DNA from 2 places in the Cupriavidus sp. a3 genome. Region 1 is predicted to be linked to the other one. Evidence: riboswitches for the same ligand, from Rfam matches in the RefSeq annotation. Region 1 holds a riboswitch; the other holds the start of a gene.
What was found. Region 1 has a riboswitch for glycine ahead of gcvT (glycine cleavage system aminomethyltransferase GcvT). Riboswitches for the same ligand answer to the same signal wherever they lie in the genome.
Positions count from the first base shown of each region.

Region 2: it holds a riboswitch for glycine, as region 1 does, so the genes downstream of both, ACAD63_RS31280 (D-amino acid dehydrogenase) here and gcvT (glycine cleavage system aminomethyltransferase GcvT) in region 1, are expected to answer to the same signal.

Region 1 is NZ_CP170643.1:179,951-188,159, forward strand. Features, by position in the region: gene gcvP (aminomethyl-transferring glycine dehydrogenase) at 1-2,211, opposite strand, end outside; gene gcvH (glycine cleavage system protein GcvH) at 2,311-2,691, opposite strand; gene gcvT (glycine cleavage system aminomethyltransferase GcvT) at 2,791-3,918, opposite strand; glycine riboswitch at 4,013-4,137, opposite strand; glycine riboswitch at 4,159-4,245, opposite strand; gene ACAD63_RS00740 (glycine zipper 2TM domain-containing protein) at 4,315-4,545, opposite strand; gene ACAD63_RS00745 (UvrD-helicase domain-containing protein) at 4,811-6,907, shown strand; gene ACAD63_RS00750 (hypothetical protein) at 7,120-7,290, shown strand; gene ACAD63_RS00755 (ABC transporter substrate-binding protein) at 7,276-8,209, opposite strand, start outside.
Region 2 is NZ_CP170644.1:2,086,541-2,094,749, forward strand. Features, by position in the region: gene ACAD63_RS31275 (TonB-dependent receptor) at 1-1,699, opposite strand, end outside; glycine riboswitch at 1,954-2,055, shown strand; glycine riboswitch at 2,056-2,186, shown strand; gene ACAD63_RS31280 (D-amino acid dehydrogenase) at 2,241-3,506, shown strand; gene ACAD63_RS31285 (Zn-ribbon domain-containing OB-fold protein) at 3,640-4,038, opposite strand; gene ACAD63_RS31290 (thiolase domain-containing protein) at 4,063-5,229, opposite strand; gene ACAD63_RS31295 (MaoC family dehydratase) at 5,268-5,726, opposite strand; gene ACAD63_RS31300 (LysR family transcriptional regulator) at 6,010-6,933, shown strand; gene ACAD63_RS31305 (Lrp/AsnC family transcriptional regulator) at 6,945-7,463, opposite strand; partial or broken gene mdeB (alpha-ketoglutarate dehydrogenase) at 7,635-8,209, shown strand, end outside.

The DNA of each region.
Region 1 (8,209 bases):
CGGGCCAACGCCCGGGCCGCCGCCGCCGTGCGGGATGCAGAAGGTCTTGTGCAGGTTCAGGTGCGACACGTCGCCGCCAAACTGGCCCGGCGCGGCGGTGCCGACCATCGCGTTCATGTTGGCGCCGTCGACATAGACCTGGCCGCCGTGCTTGTGCACGATCTCGCAGATCTGCTGCACGCCCTGCTCAAACACGCCGTGCGTGGACGGGTAGGTGATCATGATCGCAGCCAGGTTCTTGCTGTGCTGCTCGGCCTTCTTCGCCAGGTCTTCCAGGTCGACGTTGCCGTTCTCGTCGCAGGCCACCACCACCACCTTCATGCCGGCCATCTGCGCCGACGCCGGGTTGGTGCCGTGCGCCGACGACGGGATCAGGCAGATGTCGCGATGGCTTTCGCCGCGGCTGGCGTGATACGCATGGATGATCAGCAGGCCCGCGTACTCGCCTTGCGAGCCGGCGTTGGGCTGCAGGCTGACCGCGGCGTAGCCGGTGGCGGCGCACAGCATGGCCTCGAGCTGGTCGATCATCTCGCGGTAGCCCACGGTCTGGTCCAGCGGCGCGAACGGGTGGATCTGGCTGAACTCGGGCCAGGTCACCGGGATCATCTCGCTGGTGGCGTTCAGCTTCATCGTGCACGAGCCCAGCGGGATCATGGTGCGGTCCAGCGCCAGGTCCTTGTCGGCCAGCATGCGCAGGTAGCGCAGCATCTCGTGCTCGGCGTGGTGCGTATTGAACACCGGATGGGTCAGGTACTCGCTGGCGCGCGCCAGTTCGGCCGGGAAGGCGTCATTGATGGCGGCTTCGAGCTTGTCGAAATCGAGGCCCGCCGGCAGCGGCTTGCCTTGCGTGAAGATTTCCCACAGCGCAACCACGTCGTCGCGGGTGGCGGTCTCGTCCAGCGAGATGCCGACGCGCGTGGCGCCGGCATGGCGCAGGTTGATGCCGCGCGCGGTGGCGGCGGCATGGATGGCTTCGGTGTTGAAGCCGGTCTCCAGCGTCAGCGTGTCGAAGAAGGTGGCGTTGGTGCGGACGAAGCCAAGCTGCTCCAGGCCGGCGGCCAGCGTCGCGGCCAGGCGATGCACGCGCTGCGCGATGCGCTTCAGGCCCTGCGGGCCGTGGTATACGGCGTACATCGACGCCATCACCGCCAGCAGCACCTGCGCGGTACAGATGTTGGAGGTCGCCTTTTCGCGGCGGATATGCTGTTCGCGCGTCTGCAGCGCCAGGCGATACGCCTTGTTGCCCTGCGCGTCGACGGTCACGCCGACCAGACGGCCCGGCATCGAGCGCTTGAACGCATCCTTCACCGCCATGTAGCCGGCGTGCGGGCCGCCAAAGCCCAGCGGCACGCCGAAGCGCTGCGAGTTGCCCACGGCCACGTCGGCACCCCATTCGCCCGGCGCGGCGATCAGCGTCAGCGCCAGCAGGTCGGCGGCAGCCACCACCAGGCCCCCGGCGGCGTGCACCGCGTCGGCGATGGCGCGGTAGTCATTGATGTCGCCGTTCACGCCCGGGTACTGCAGCAGCACGCCGAAGGCGCCCGCAGCAGCGGCGTCGGCGGCGGGGCCGACCTTCACTTCGATATCCAGCGGCAGCGCGCGCGTTCGCACCACTTCCAGCGTCTGCGGCAGCACGTCGTCGGCGACGAAGAAGATACTGGAGTCGTGCTTGTTCACGCGCTGCAGCAGCGTCATCGCTTCGGCGGCAGCGGTGCCTTCATCGAGCATCGACGCGTTGGCGATATCCAGCCCGGTCAGGTCGGTGACCATCTGCTGGAAGTTCAGCATCGCTTCCAGGCGGCCTTGCGAGATTTCCGGCTGGTAGGGCGTGTAGGCGGTGTACCAGGCCGGGTTCTCGAAGATATTGCGCAGCACGACCGCGGGCGTGACGGTGTTGTAGTAGCCCTGGCCGATAAAGCTCTTCAGTACGCGGTTCTTGCGCGCCAGGCCGCGCAGCTTGGCCAGTGCGGCTTCCTCGCTCAGCGGCTCGGTGAACTCGCCCATCGGCATGCCGTCGCGGCGGCGGATGGCGGCGGGGATCACGGCATCGATCAGCGCGGCGCGGCTGTCGTAGCCGAGCACCTTCAGCATGTGCTGCTGTTCGGGGGTATCGGGGCCGATGTGGCGGGCGGCGAAGGCGTCGCGCGCCTCCAGTTCGGCCAGCGTGGGCCGGTTACCTTGGGCGGCGGTCATGGGAAGCGGGGCGTTCATTGGCAAGAACCTCGTGGGGAGCGCTGCGGCAGGTGGTCAGCCGTGCCGCGGCGCTGCAAATGCTGTGTGCCGATCCCGGGTGCGGGACCGGCGGGGCGATCAGGCGCCGACGCTGGCCTTGTACGCGTCGGCCGACATCAGGCCGTTGACGTCGTCGCTGTTGGCCGGCTTGAGCTTGAACAGCCAGGCGTCGAAGGCATTGGCATTGACGCTTTCCGGCTCGGCCGTGGCGGCTTCGTTGACGGCGATCACTTCGCCGGCCACCGGGGCGTAGATATCGGAAGCGGCCTTCACCGATTCCACCACTGCCAGCGCGTCGCCGGCACCGACCGACTTGCCCACTTCGGGCAGTTCCAGGAAGACGATGTCGCCCAGCGCATCCTGTGCGTGGTCGGTGATGCCAATGGTGAGCGTGCCGTCGGCTTCGACGCGCACCCACTCATGCGACTCGGTGTATTTGAGGTCGGCGGGGAAATTCATGAAGGTTCTCCGGATTCAGATCTGTTTCTTGTTGGGTGATGCCTGCCCGGCAACGCTGCCGGCAGGCGAGGGCGACCGTTGGGTGAGCGGATGTTTCCCTTAGCTCACGAGTGCCTTGCCATTACGCACAAACGGCAGTTTAACCACAGTCGCGTTGAGTTTGCGGTCGCGGATCTCCACCTGCACGGTGTCGCCGACGTTCACGCCCTGCGGCAGGCGCGCGAACGCGATCGATTGCGACAGCGAGGGGCTGAAGGTGCCGCTGGTGATTTCGCCGTCACCGGCGGCGGTGATGACCTTCTGGTGGGCGCGCAGCACGCCACCTTTGTCGCGCAGGATCAGGCCGAGGAATTGCTGGCGCGAGCCGGCCGCGGCCAGTGCCGCCTTGCCGGTGAAGTCGCGCTCGCTCTGCAGGTCGACGGTCCAGGCCAGGCCCGCGTCCAGCGGCGAGGTGCTGATATCCATGTCCTGGCCATACAGGTTCATGCCGGCTTCCAGGCGCAGCGTGTCGCGCGCGCCCAGGCCGGCCGGGCGCACGCCCGCGGCATTCAGTTTTTCCCACAGGCCGGCGACGCTGGCCGCCGGCACCACCAGCTCGAAGCCGTCTTCGCCGGTGTAGCCGGTGCGCGCGACCATGACTTCGCCAAGTGCGGGGTCCTGCACCACGACAGCGTTGAACGGCTTGAGCGCATCGGAAGGCTGGGTCGACGGGAAGGTACTCCACACCTTGGCGCGGGCGTTAGGGCCCTGCACCGCGACGATCGCCAGCGGCTGCGCGCCCGCGGGCGCAACATCTTCACGGCGCGGGGTGATGGTCACGCCGCTGCCGGTGGCGTCGTTGCGCGCACGGATCCAGTCGATATCGCCGACCGCGGTGCTGGCGTTGACCACCAGGCGGAAACGGTCCTCGGCAAAGAAATAGACGATCAGGTCGTCGATCACGCCGCCTTTTTCGTCGAGCATGCACGAGTACAGCGCCTTGCCCGGCGTCTGCAGCTTGTCGACGTTGTTGGCCAGCAGGCCGCGCAGGAAGGCGCGGGTATTGGGGCCGCTGAGGTCGACCACGCACATGTGCGACACGTCGAACATGCCGGCGTCGGTGCGCACGGCGTTGTGTTCTTCGATCTGGGAGCCGTAGTTGACCGGCATGTCCCAGCCGCCGAAGTCGACCATGCGGGCGCCGAGGGCGCGGTGGATGGCGTTGAGGGGCGTGGCCTGGAGCGTCATGGAATCCTCGGGGGCAATGTCGGGTTGCGAAAACAAAAAAGGGCCATCCGCCGCAACGATCGCTATGCCAATGGCCAAGCAATCCGCTGCGGCGGATGACCCCTCTGTCCTCGATACCTGAGAGATTACGAGGCGGATTCGTTGAATCCCGTCCTCGCGCGCCCCTTCGGTGGGCACGCTCGCCACGAATGGCGGGTGCCGCTCTCCAGAGTGCGGCATGCATCGTGTGCATGTTGCATGCCGATCCGAGCGGTCCGTGGTGCCTGAGAGTTTTCGGGTGATACCCCTTCGGCGGCGCAGATATGCGCGCTCTCCCGGTCGGATGCGCGCAATGTACGGGAGGGCCCTGCCTTTGTCAACGCGGCGGGCGCCCCCCGCCAGCAGCCATTCGCCCTATCAACGGCGATGGTCGTCGGTCATTACGTTACCGACCACGCCGCCCAGGGCGGCACCGCCCAGCGTGCCTGCGGCACTACCGTGCGTCAACGCAGCACCGCCGGCCGCGCCCACGCCGGCACCAATGACCGTGTTGCGCTGCTTCGGTGTCATGTCGGCACAGCCGGTGGCCAGGGCCGCAACGGCTATGCCGGCCATCGTCGCTTTGGAAAAGGCTCGTAGCATTTTCATGATGGGCTCCGAAAGTAACTTTGAGTACGTTCGGGACGCAGGTCTGCCATCCCGCCATACTGGTTAGAGGAGGGCCCGGACGCCCGGTTTTGGGACTTACCAAGTGTTACTTCGGTAACGTCCCCGCCCCCGGAAAAAGCGGTTCCCGCTGACTGATCAGGGCCGGCCCAGCGTGTTAACATGATTAGCTTTGCGTCCGGCGCCGCCCCATGTGGTGTACAGGGCGCGACGCCGCCCCGACCACCCCCCGCAAGCATTCCCGCGCATGAGCCACGGCCTCAACGCCGCCCAATCTGAAGCCGTCCGCTATCTGGACGGACCCTGCCTCGTCCTTGCCGGGGCGGGCTCGGGCAAGACCCGCGTGATCACGCAGAAGATCGCGCACCTGATCGAAGACAAGGGCTTCGAGCCGCGCCATATCGCCGCCGTCACCTTCACCAACAAGGCTGCCAAGGAGATGCAGGAACGCATCGGCAAGCTGATGGAAGGCAAGACCACGCGCGAGGGCAAGCGCATCCCGCTCAAGCAGCTCACAGTCTGTACCTTCCACTCGCTGGGCGTGCAGATTCTGCGCATGGAGGCGGAACACGTCGGCCTGAAGCCGCAGTTCTCGATCATGGATTCGGACGACTGCTTCGGCCTGATCCAGGAGCAGCTCGGCACCACCGACAAGAAGCTGATCCGCGGCGTGCAGAGCACGATCTCGCTGTGGAAGAACGGCATGGTCGACCCCGAGGCCGCGATCGCGCAGGCGGCCAATGCCGACGAGCACCAGGCCGCGCTGGTCTACCGCAACTACGTCGCCACGCTGAACGCGTACCAGGCGGTGGATTTCGACGACCTGATCCGCTTGCCCGCGGAACTGTTCGCGCGCAACGAAGCGGTACAGCTCAAGTGGCAGAACCGGCTGCGCTACTTCCTGGTCGACGAGTACCAGGACACCAACGCCTGCCAGTACCAGCTGCTCAAGCTGCTGGCGGGGGGCTCGCACCTGCGCGCGCCGGCCTTTACCGCGGTGGGCGACGACGACCAGGCCATCTACGGCTGGCGCGGCGCCACGCTGGACAACCTGCGCGGGCTGCAGACCGACTTCCCCGACCTCAAGGTGATCAAGCTGGAGCAGAACTACCGCTCCACCGTGCGCATCCTGGAAGCGGCCAACGCGGTCATCGCCAACAATCCCAAGCTCTTCGACAAGAAGCTGTGGAGCGAGCACGGCATGGGCGATCCCATCGCCATCCACCCGATGAACGACGAGGAGCACGAGGCGGAGTCGGTGGTGTTCCGCCTGTCGGCGCACAAGTTCGAGCGCCGCGCGCAGTTCCGCGACTACGCCATCCTGTACCGCGGCAACCACCAGGCGCGGCTGTTCGAGCAGATCCTGCGGCGCGAGCGCATTCCCTATGTGCTGTCGGGTGGCCAGAGCTTCTTCGACAAGGCCGAGATCAAGGACATCTGCGCCTACCTGCGCCTGATCGCCAATCACGACGACGATCCCGCCTTTATCCGCGCAATCACCACGCCGCGCCGCGGCGTCGGCAATACCACGCTCGAAGTGCTGGGCACGTTTGCCGGGCAGGCCAAGGTGTCGTTGTTCGAGGCGGCGATGATGGGCGGCATCGAGGGCAAGCTGCAGCCGCGCCAGCTGGAGCCGCTGCGCGTGTTCTGCGAATCGATGGTGCGGCTGGCCGACCGCGCGGCCAAAGATCCGGCCACCGAAGTGCTCGACGACCTGATGGCCGGCATCCACTACGAGGCATACCTGTACGACAGCTTCGACGAGCGCCAGGCGCAGTCGCGCTGGACCAACACGCTGGAGTTCCTCGAATGGCTCAAGCGCAAGGGCACCAAGCCGGAAGCGGCCGAGGGCGAGGAAGCCACCGGCTATGACAACGCCGACGGCTTCGGCAGCGAAGGCAAGAACCTGCTTGAGCTGACGCAGACCGTGGCGCTGATGAGCATGCTCGAAGGGCGCGAGGAAGATCCCGACGCCGTGCGGCTGTCCACGCTGCACGCGTCCAAGGGGCTGGAATATCCGCACGTGTTCCTGGTCGGCGTGGAAGAGGGCATCCTGCCCCACTGCCGCGAAGACGACGACATGACCGACGAGAAGATCGAGGAAGAGCGCCGGCTGATGTACGTCGGCATCACGCGCGCGCAGCGCAGCCTGCAGATCAGCTGGTGCAAGAAGCGCAAGCGCGCGCGCGAGACGTACTCTTGCCAGCCGTCGCGCTTTATCGGCGAGATGAAGCTGGAAGAAGCGCCGGCACCCAAGGACGAAACTCCGGCGATGAGCCCCAAGGACCGGCTCGGCGCGCTCAAGGCGCTGCTCGGCGGCCCAGGCAAGACGGCGGCAGGCTGATCTTAGGTACGAAGCCCGATACAAAACCCTACCAGGCCGACAAGACCGCGCGCGCCGCTGTCCTTAGCATGACGGTTGTGCCGCTCTGCGCTTTTCACGGTGTGCGGCTTGCGGCGGCAGGGGCTGCCCGGGTCTTGCCGCGCCAGACATCAAGTCTGGCTTTTCCCTGTAATTGGCCCCCGCCGCGCCAGCGTGCGGGGGCAATTTTGGACGTGCTCGCCCTGCTGCAGGCGGTGGTCGACGACGCCGCCGACAGCGGCCACGAGGTCGCGCTCAGCGGCCAGGCGCAGCCGCTGCTGGCGTGGCCGTCGGAGCTGCGGCGCACGGTGGTCAACCTGATCGAGAATGCGCGGCGCGCGCGCCTGTCGCTACCGCGCGCCTGACACCGCCAGCGTGACGTACTGCGAGCCGCGCTGGCCGTGGCTGAAGTCGAGGGTAAAGTCCCCCACGTCGACACGGCCTTGCAGTGCGCGGCGCAGCTCGGCGGCACCGCCGGCGCGCACGCCGGCCAGCGCCCGTGCCAGCCATGCGGCGCCGATATAGCCGGCCAGCGTCGCCGAGGACGGCGGCTCATCCAGGTATTGCTTCATGCGCGCTACGTGTTCCCTGACCACGCGCAGCGTGGCCTGCTGCGGGCCGGGCGCGACCTGGGTCAGCACCATGCCGCCGGCGTAGCCGGTACCCAGGATCTCGCGCGCGGCCGTGGCACTGACCGACGACAGGCCGACCAGGAAGCCATACCAGCCCTGCGCCGCCAGTGCGCGGCCCAGTCCGGCATAGGCCAGCGTATCGCCCGCGACGATCACGGCGCCGGGGCGGGCGGCTGCAATGCGGCGTGCCACGGCGTCGGCACCCGGGTCGGCTTTGGGATCGAGCGGCACCGCGCGCGTGCCGGTCTGCGCCTCCAGCCGGGCCAGCGATGGCGTGGCGAAGTCCGGCGCCACCGCCAGCGCGATCGCGCTCAGGCCATAGCTGCGCAACTGCCGCACTGCCGCGTCGAGTTCGGCCTGGTAGTCGGCGCGGGTGAACCAGACGTTGTCCGCTGCCAATGCCAGGCCCGACAGCGGCGCCACAATCTGCACGCCGCGCCGGACCAGCTCGGCCGATGACGCCAGCGCCGGCAGGAGACGGTCGCCGGCGCCGAACAGCAGCTCGGCGTGCTCGCTGTCGGCCAGCGCCACCGCCTGGGCCACCGCGCGGCGCGGATCGGGATCGGCGTTGCGCACCACGTGGGCGATCCGTACCGGGCCGTTGGCGGCATTGACCGCGTCGAACAGCACCTTGGCGCCGGCCAGGTAGTCG
Region 2 (8,209 bases), on a different contig from region 1:
AGAAGGAGCGCTCCGGTTTCAGGTTGGGATCGTTGTTGATCAGCGAGGTGCCGGTGATGCGGCCCTGGAACAGCTCGGCGACGGTCGGGTAGCGCCAGGCCTGGCCGAGCGACAGCCGGCCCAGCCAGTCCTGACCGATGGCCTTTTCCAGCGCCAGCTTGGGCGACCAGTTGGACTCGCTGCGCACCGGGTAGGCGACATCTACGCCTGGCTGGCTGCGGCTGCCGTCATAGGCGCGCCAGTGCTCCCAGCGCACGCCCGGGATCAGCTTCCAGTCCTCGGCGAAGTACCACGCGTCCTGCGCGTACAGCGCCTGCGTCTCGGTCTTGCCGGCAAAGGCGTTGTTGAACGCGGAGATGGTGGCGGCCTGCCAGTCCGAGGTGTTGTAGGTGGTGTTGCTGAGCCTGTAGTTGTCGTAGTGGTAGCCGAGGGTGACCCAGTGGCCGCCCTTGAGCTGCTGCGGGCGGTAGTCGGCCTTCAGGTCGAGCGTGCGCCAGCCGGTGCCGTCGCCATAGGTCACCGTGCCCGGGCCATTGCCCGCGGTGCTGGCGGTGCGGCTGATGTCCTTGGTGACATCGAACAGCGATGCCACGCCGGAGAAATTCCACCCGGTCTCGTTGCGCGTGCGCAGCGACAGGCCGTAGAGCCAGCGCGCGTCCTCGCCATTGCCCGGCGCAAACGCGTTGGCGGGGATCACGTAGCGGAGGCCGCCGATATTGACCGGGCCGCTCGACACCACGTTGCCGTCGGCATCGCGCAGGTAGCTGCCGGTGGCGCTGGAGCGGTCCTGCTGCCAGTAGGCGGCGGTGAATTGCGCCTGCAGGGTATTGGTGATGTCGTAGCCGAGCTTGAGCTTGAGCTGGTCCTGCACGGTGTGCGTGACGCCCTCGCTGTTGACGCCCATCACGGTGCGGTCGGCGCCGGTCTGGTCCTGGTCGAAGTAGGCGCCGGTCACGGGCTTGTCGGCCGAAGTCGCCCGCACGCTGGAGCGCGCCGCGGTGTAGAAGCTCAGCGGCTGGCTCTTGCTGTCCTGCCGGTCGACGCTGACCAGCCACGAGAACGGCCCGGCGCGGTCGCCCACGTAGGCGTTGGCGTGCACGCCGTTGAAACTGTCGTGCGTGCCGTACAGGTTGAAGCGCTGCGTGAATAGCTGCACGCTGGCATCGCCCTCGAACTTCTCCGGTGTGCGCGTACTGATCAGCACGGTCGCGCCCAGCGAATTGCCCGGGTACAGCGCCGAATACGGGCCATACAGCACGTCGACGCGCTCGATCTCGGCGGCGTTGACCAGCGACCAGCGCGGCGGGAAAGTGAAATCGGAGCCCAGCAGGTTGGAAAGCAGCAGGCCGTCGGCATAGACCAGCCCGCGCGCCGACTGGCGCGAGCTAGTGCTGCGCACCGAGATGATCGAGTTCATATCGCCGATGAAGCGCTTGCGCACGGCGAGGTTGGGCGCGTACTTGAGCGCGTCTTCGGTGTTGACCACGTTGAAGTCCGCCATGCGTGCGGCGCTGATGCCATAGGCGGGCGATGGCGTATTGGGCGGCGTGGCCGGCGTTTCGCCGCGCCCGGTCTTCGCCGAGACCACGACTTCCTGCAAGGGCTGCGGCGCGCTGACGGGTTCATCCGGCTGCGCGCCGGCGATGCCGGGGCCCATCAGCGCGGCCGAGGCGGCCAGCGCAATCCGATTTCTTCTCACTGGAATACCTTTTCTGTTCTTCTGGCTCGCCCGACCGGTGCGCCGTATCCGGCTCGTGCTACGGCGCACTTCCTCCGCGTAGCGAGTGCTGACATTCTAGGGGGCGGGTCGGCTTGACGCAGTGCGACATAGCGCCGCGCCGGTAAAGAAGCGACTCGACCCATCCATGCGAACACGACTGGCTCTATTCGCGTTTACCCGCATATCCACTTGCGGCCTTTGTCTCTAGATTTGCGCGGATTGGCGTTCGCGCCAACGTGATGCTGGGAGAGACTGATCCGGCGGCAGCCGCCGCGGACAGCGCCGAAGGAGCAACCGCCCCGGAAACTCTCAGGCAAAAGGACCGGTATCACGCGTCACAGCACTCTGAAGAATGCCGCCATCGTCAGCCGGCATACCGAAGGAGCAAGCGGCCCCCGCCACCGGTACCCCCGGGCACCACCGGCGGCTGTCGTGAATCTCTCAGGTCAGGAACAGAGGGGGCGTCCGCCACGCATGTCGCGTGCGGGCTCCCACCCCGACGTTTCTGGACTGCCAGATCATGAAGACAATCGCCGTCATCGGCGGTGGCATCACCGGTGTCACCACGGCCTACGCGCTCGCCCGGCGCGGATTCTCCGTCACCCTGTTCGAGCGCCACCGCTACGCCGCGATGGAAACCTCGTTCGCCAACGGCGGGCAGCTATCCGCCTCCAATGCCGAGGTGTGGACGCACTGGTCCACCATCATCAAGGGCCTGAAGTGGATGCTGCGCAGCGACGCCCCGCTGCTGGTCAACCCGCGCCCGAGCTGGCACAAGCTGAGCTGGTTCGCCGAGTTCATCGCCTCGATCCCGCATTACCGCCGCAACACCATCGAGACCGCGCGCCTGGCCATCGCGGCGCGCGAGCACCTGTTCGCGTGGGCGGCGCAGGAAGGCATCGACTTCGACCACAAGCGCGAAGGCATCCTGCATATCTATCGCGACAAGGCGGGCTTCGAGCACGCGGGCCGCGTCTCGGCGCTGCTGGCGCAGGGCGGGCTGGAGCGCCGCGCGGTGACGCCGGCGGAAATGCGCGCGATCGAGCCGACGCTGGCCGGCACCTACTACGGCGGCTATTTCACCGAAAGCGATTCGACCGGCGACATCCACAAGTTCACCAGCGGCCTGGCCGCCGCCATCGAGCGCATGGGCGTGCACTGCCGCTACGGCGAGGACGTGCGCAAGGTCACCACCGATGGCCGCAGCGCCAGCGTGACCGTGCAGGAAGGCGCGGACAGCGCCACCTCGACCTTCGACGGCGCGGTGATCTGCGCCGGCACCGCCAGCCGCGCGCTGGCCGCCGGGCTGGGCGACCGCGTCAACATCTATCCGGTCAAGGGCTATTCCATCACCGTCAACCTGAACGACGCGGGCAGCCGCACCGCGGCGCCGACCGTCAGCCTGCTCGACGATGAAACCAAGCTGGTCACCAGCCGCCTGGGCGACGACCGCTTCCGCGTGGCCGGCACCGCGGAGTTCAACGGCTTCAACCGCGACATCCGCGCCGACCGCATCCGGCCGCTGGTGGAATGGGTGCAGCAGTGCTTCCCCGGCGTCAGCACGCGCAGCGTGGTGCCGTGGGCGGGGCTGCGGCCGATGCTGCCGGATATGCTGCCGCGTGTTGGGCGGGGGCGGGCCCGGTGCGTGTTCTACAACACCGGGCATGGGCACCTTGGCTGGACGCTGTCGGCGGTGACGGCGGATATGGTGGCGGGGGTGGTGGCGCAGGCGCTGGTTGAGCCGAAAGTCTCGGGCGTGGGCTCGCTGGGACTTGCCAAGGCTTGAGATTGCCAGTTGAGCGCCTCGCTATTGCCAGCGCTGGCCCTCTCCCCCAGCCCCTCTCCCGCTCGCGGGAGAGGTACGGGGGAGAGGGCGGGAGCCTCCACGGAGTGAAGCGCCATCGCCCGCCGTGAACCGCTCAGGCCGGCGCAAACACCGGCACCGGCGCCCCATCCACGCTGGGCGCGAACCTGACCTTCACCTTCTGCCCGATGCGCACCTCATCGAGATCGCAATCGACGATATGGGTCATCATGGTCACGCCCTCGTCCAGCGTCACATAGGCAATGCAATACGCCTGCGGGCCAGCCTTGCGCGTGACGCTGTACGAGTAGATGGTGCCGCGGCCGCTGGCGGTCTTCCAGACCGTATCGCCCATGCAGAACGGGCACAGCGTGCGCGGATACCAGTGCGTCTTGCCGCATGACTGGCAGTGCTTGACCAGCAGCCGGCCTTCGCGCGCGGCCTGCCAGAATTCGATGTTGTCGGGCTGTTCGTCCGGGGCCTTGTAGGCCATGGGAGTGTGCGGGGTCGTCATGTCAGTTGCTCCGGCGATCGTTCATTATTCGCGCTCGAGGATCAGGGTGGCGCTGCCGTGGCGCGAGCCCAGGTAGCCGCCGGTGCCTTGCGCCAGCGCCAGGTCGCAGTTCTTCACCTGCACCGCTGGATGCGCCTCGCCGCGCAGCTGGCGCACGGCCTCGATCACCTTGGTGATGCCGCCGCGGTTGGCCGGGTGGTTGTTGCACAGGCCACCGCCATCGGTATTGAACGGCAGCTTGCCGACGCCCGAGATCAGGTTGCCGTCGGCCACGAACTTGCCGCCTTCGCCCTTCTTGCAGAAGCCCAGGTCTTCCAGCTGCATCAGCACGGTGATGGTGAAGCTGTCGTAGATCGAGGCGTACTTGATGTCGGCCGGGGTCACGCCGGCTTCAGCGAACGCGGCCGCGCCGGAAAACTTCGCGCCCGACCAGCTCAGGTCGACCTCGCCGCCGAGCTGGCCCTTGACGTATTCACCGGCGCCGATGATCTTCACCTTCGGGCGCCTGAGCGTGGCCGCGATCTCGGGCCGCGCCACGATCAGCGCGCCGCCGCCGTCGGACACCACGCAGCAGTCGAGCTTGTGCAGCGGGTCGGCGATCAACGGCGAGTTCAGCACCTCTTCCACCGTGACCACGTTGCGCAGCATCGCGTGCGGGTTGTGCTGCGCGTGGTGCGACGCCGCCACCTTGACCCATGCCAGCTGCTCGGGCGTGGTGCCGTACTCGTACATATGGCGCATCGCCACCATCGCGTACAGGTTGACGGTGACGGGATTGAACGGCGCCTCGAACGGGGCGTCCGGCAGGTTGGCGCCCCAGTTGCGCGCCTGCGTGCCGGTCGAGCCTTCGGAGCGCGGCCGGCCCGCCAGCGTGATCAGCGCCACGTTGCACTTGCCGGCGGCAATGGCCTGCGCGGCGTGCGAGACATGCACCAGGTAGGCGGAGCCGCCGGTGTCGGTGGAGTCCACGTGGCGCACCTTCAGGCCGAGGTAGTCGACCATGTTGGTGGCGCCCAGCCCCGGCGCATCGCCGGCGCAGAAGTAGCCATCCACGTCCGCCAGGGTCAGGCCGGCATCGGCCAGCGCGCCGCGCGCGGATTCCGCGTGCAGCTGCGCCACCGACTTGTCCGGCGCCTTGCGGGTCGGGTGCTCGTAGGCCCCGACGATATATGCCTTGCCTTTGATGCTCATGGGAGTCTCGTCCTGCTTGGGATTGATATTGGGGAACTTCAGAAGCGCATCTGCACCAGCCAGGTCGCCACCATGGCCGGCCGCTCGCTGCCTTCGACCTGCATCTCTACCTTCCAGTGGCAGCGCACTTCACCGGGGCGGACTTCGTCGAGCTGCTGCAGCGTGAACGCGCCGCGCACGCGCGCGCCGGCCGGCACCGGGCCGGTGAAGCGCAGCCGGTCGAAGCCATAGTTCAGCGCCAGCTTGCGGCCCGGAAAGGTAAAGCACTGCCCGAACGCCGCCGACACCATCGACACGATCAGGAAGGCGTGCGCGACCGTGCAGCCGTATGGCGAATCCGCCGCGGCGCGCTCGGGGTCCACGTAGATCCACTGCCGGTCATGCGTCAGCTCGGCGAAGGTATCGATGGCGTCCTGCCCGATGGGGAAATACTCGCTCACGGCGGCGGGCGCGGCGCAAAGCGCGCGCAGGTCGTCGAGCGATGCAATGCTGTGCATGAGGCTCCTGTCGGTCCAGGCCTGGTCAGGCGCGGCGGGCGCGATCGGCGCGATCGGCCTGCGCCCGGCCGGCTGTCTCCGTTGTGTTCCTTGAGTGTTCCTTGATACGGAATCTGTTGCTGCACCGCAGCTTGCAATCGAGTGTAGCGACGCCGCGGAACCGGCGTCCAATATCGTTTGCCGCGCGATCGATAAGCGCTGTTTATCGACCCACCCGGCGCGCGCGGTTGCCCGGGGGGCGCGCGGCGCACTAAGATGTGGCTCCCGCATCCCCGCTGACCCCATGGAACTGCGCCGCATCCGGCACTTCGTCGTGCTGGCCGAGACCCTCAATTTCCGCCGCGCGGCAGAGCGCCTGCATATCGCCCAGCCCGCGCTGACGGTCTCGATCCAGAAGCTCGAGTCCGAGCTCGACGCCACCCTGTTCGTGCGCGAGCCGCGCGGCGTCACGCTGACCGAGACCGGCCGCGCCGCGCTGGCCGAGGCCCGGCGCATCCTGTTCCACGCCGGCCAGTTCAGCGAGCTGGTGCAGTCGGCCAGCAGCGGCATGGCCGGCATCCTGCGGGTGGGCTTTGTCGGCACCACGACCTCGCACCTGCTGCCACGGCTGGTGACGCGCTTCCGCAATGAATACCCCGGCGTCGAACTGGTGCTGCGCGAAGCGACCTCGACCCGCATCATGCAATGGCTGGAAGACGAGGCGCTGGACGTGGGCCTGGTGCGCACGCCGCTGCTGACGCCGGGCAATACCGCGCTGGCGCTGCTGGAGCGCGACCGCTTTGTCGCCGCCCTGCCGCGCAGCCACCCGCTGGCGGGCAAGCCCGCGCTGACGCTGGCCGACCTCGCGCAGGAGCGCTTTGTCATGTACGAGCAGGCCGAAGCGTCGGGCCTGCGCAGCGCCGCGCTGTCGGCGTGCCAGGTGGCCGGCTTCCAGCCGCGCGTCACGCAGGAGGCCACGCAGGTGCAGACCGTGCTGGCGCTGGTGGAGAGCGGGCTGGGCGTGGCCCTGGTGCCGTCGATCATGCAGCGCTTTGCCAACGACCGCATGGTGATCCGCGACCTGGCGGGTTATCCGGACAGTGCCGGTATCGGCCTGGCGCTCACCTGGCTGCCGGCGCACGACACCCCGGTGGTTCGGCATTTCCGCGAGGTGGCGTTGTCGGAATTCGCGGTGGATGGCGGCAACGAGGAGCGTGGCGCGCCGTAGCCCGCAGCAGGCTATTCGCCCTCTTCTTCCGCCAGGCTCAAGGTCAATCCGCCCGCCGGCAGCGGCAGCGCCGTGCGGTACCGCACCTGCTTCAGCGCGAAGCTCGACCGGATATTGGACACGCCAGGGATCTTGGTCAGCTGCTCCAGGATAAAGCGCTCCAGGCTCTGCATGCTGGGCACGACAACGCGCAGCAGGTAGTCCGCATCGCCGGTCATCAGGTAGCACTCCATCACTTCGGGCCGCTTGTCGATTGCCGCCTCGAAGCGGCGCAGCGCGTCTTCCACCTGTTTTTCCAGGCTGACCTGGATAAACACATTGATGCGCAGGCCCAGCGCCTCGGCATTCAGCAATGTGACCTGCTGCTTGATCAATCCCATTTTCTCCAGCGCCTTGACGCGGTTGAAGCAAGGCGTCGGCGACAGGTTCACGGCGCGCGCCAGCTCGGCATTGGTGATGCGGGCGTTCTGCTGCAGCTGGTTGAGGATGGCGATATCGATGCGATCGAGCCTGAGCGAGGTGTCGTTCATGATGTAACAATTCCGGATTTTGGCATCTATTGAGAATTTTTATACTGTGATACCCGCTTCTGGCAAGGAAATTCAGACACATTCTCTGCGGCTCCAGGCGTAATCTTGTTGGCATCGGCGAGCGTGACTGACATGCCGCCACAGACAAGCAACATGGACAGGAGCGGTGCCATGACCAACCTGGCAAACGGTGTGCAATCGATGCTCGCGCTGCCTTCGGCCAACGAGGACAGCGATCCCCAGGAAACGCGCGAATGGCTGGACGCGCTCGAAGGCGTGCTGGCGCATGCCGGCAGCGCGCGCGCCAGCTTCCTGCTGCGGCGCCTGGCGGCGCATGCCGCAGCGCAGGGCCTGCCGCCGCCCGGCGCCGGCCCGAGCGCCTATGTGAATACCATCCCCGTGCAGGCGCAGCCGCCCTACCCTGGCGACCTGGAGATCGAAGCCCGGCTGGGCGCCGCGCTGCGCTGGAATGCGTTGGCCATGGTGGTGCGCGCCAACCGCGCCTATGGCGAACTGGGCGGCCATATCGCCAGCTATGCCTCCGCGGCCGATCTGTTCGAAGTCGGATTCAACCACTTCTTCCGCGGCGACAGCGCCGAACAGGGCGGCGACCTGGTCTACTTCCAGCCGCACTCGGCCCCCGGCGTCTACGCCCGCGCCTACCTGGAGGGTTTCCTCGACGAGACCCACCTGCAGCACTACCGGCGCGAGATCGGCGGGCCGGGCCTGTGCTCCTACCCGCATCC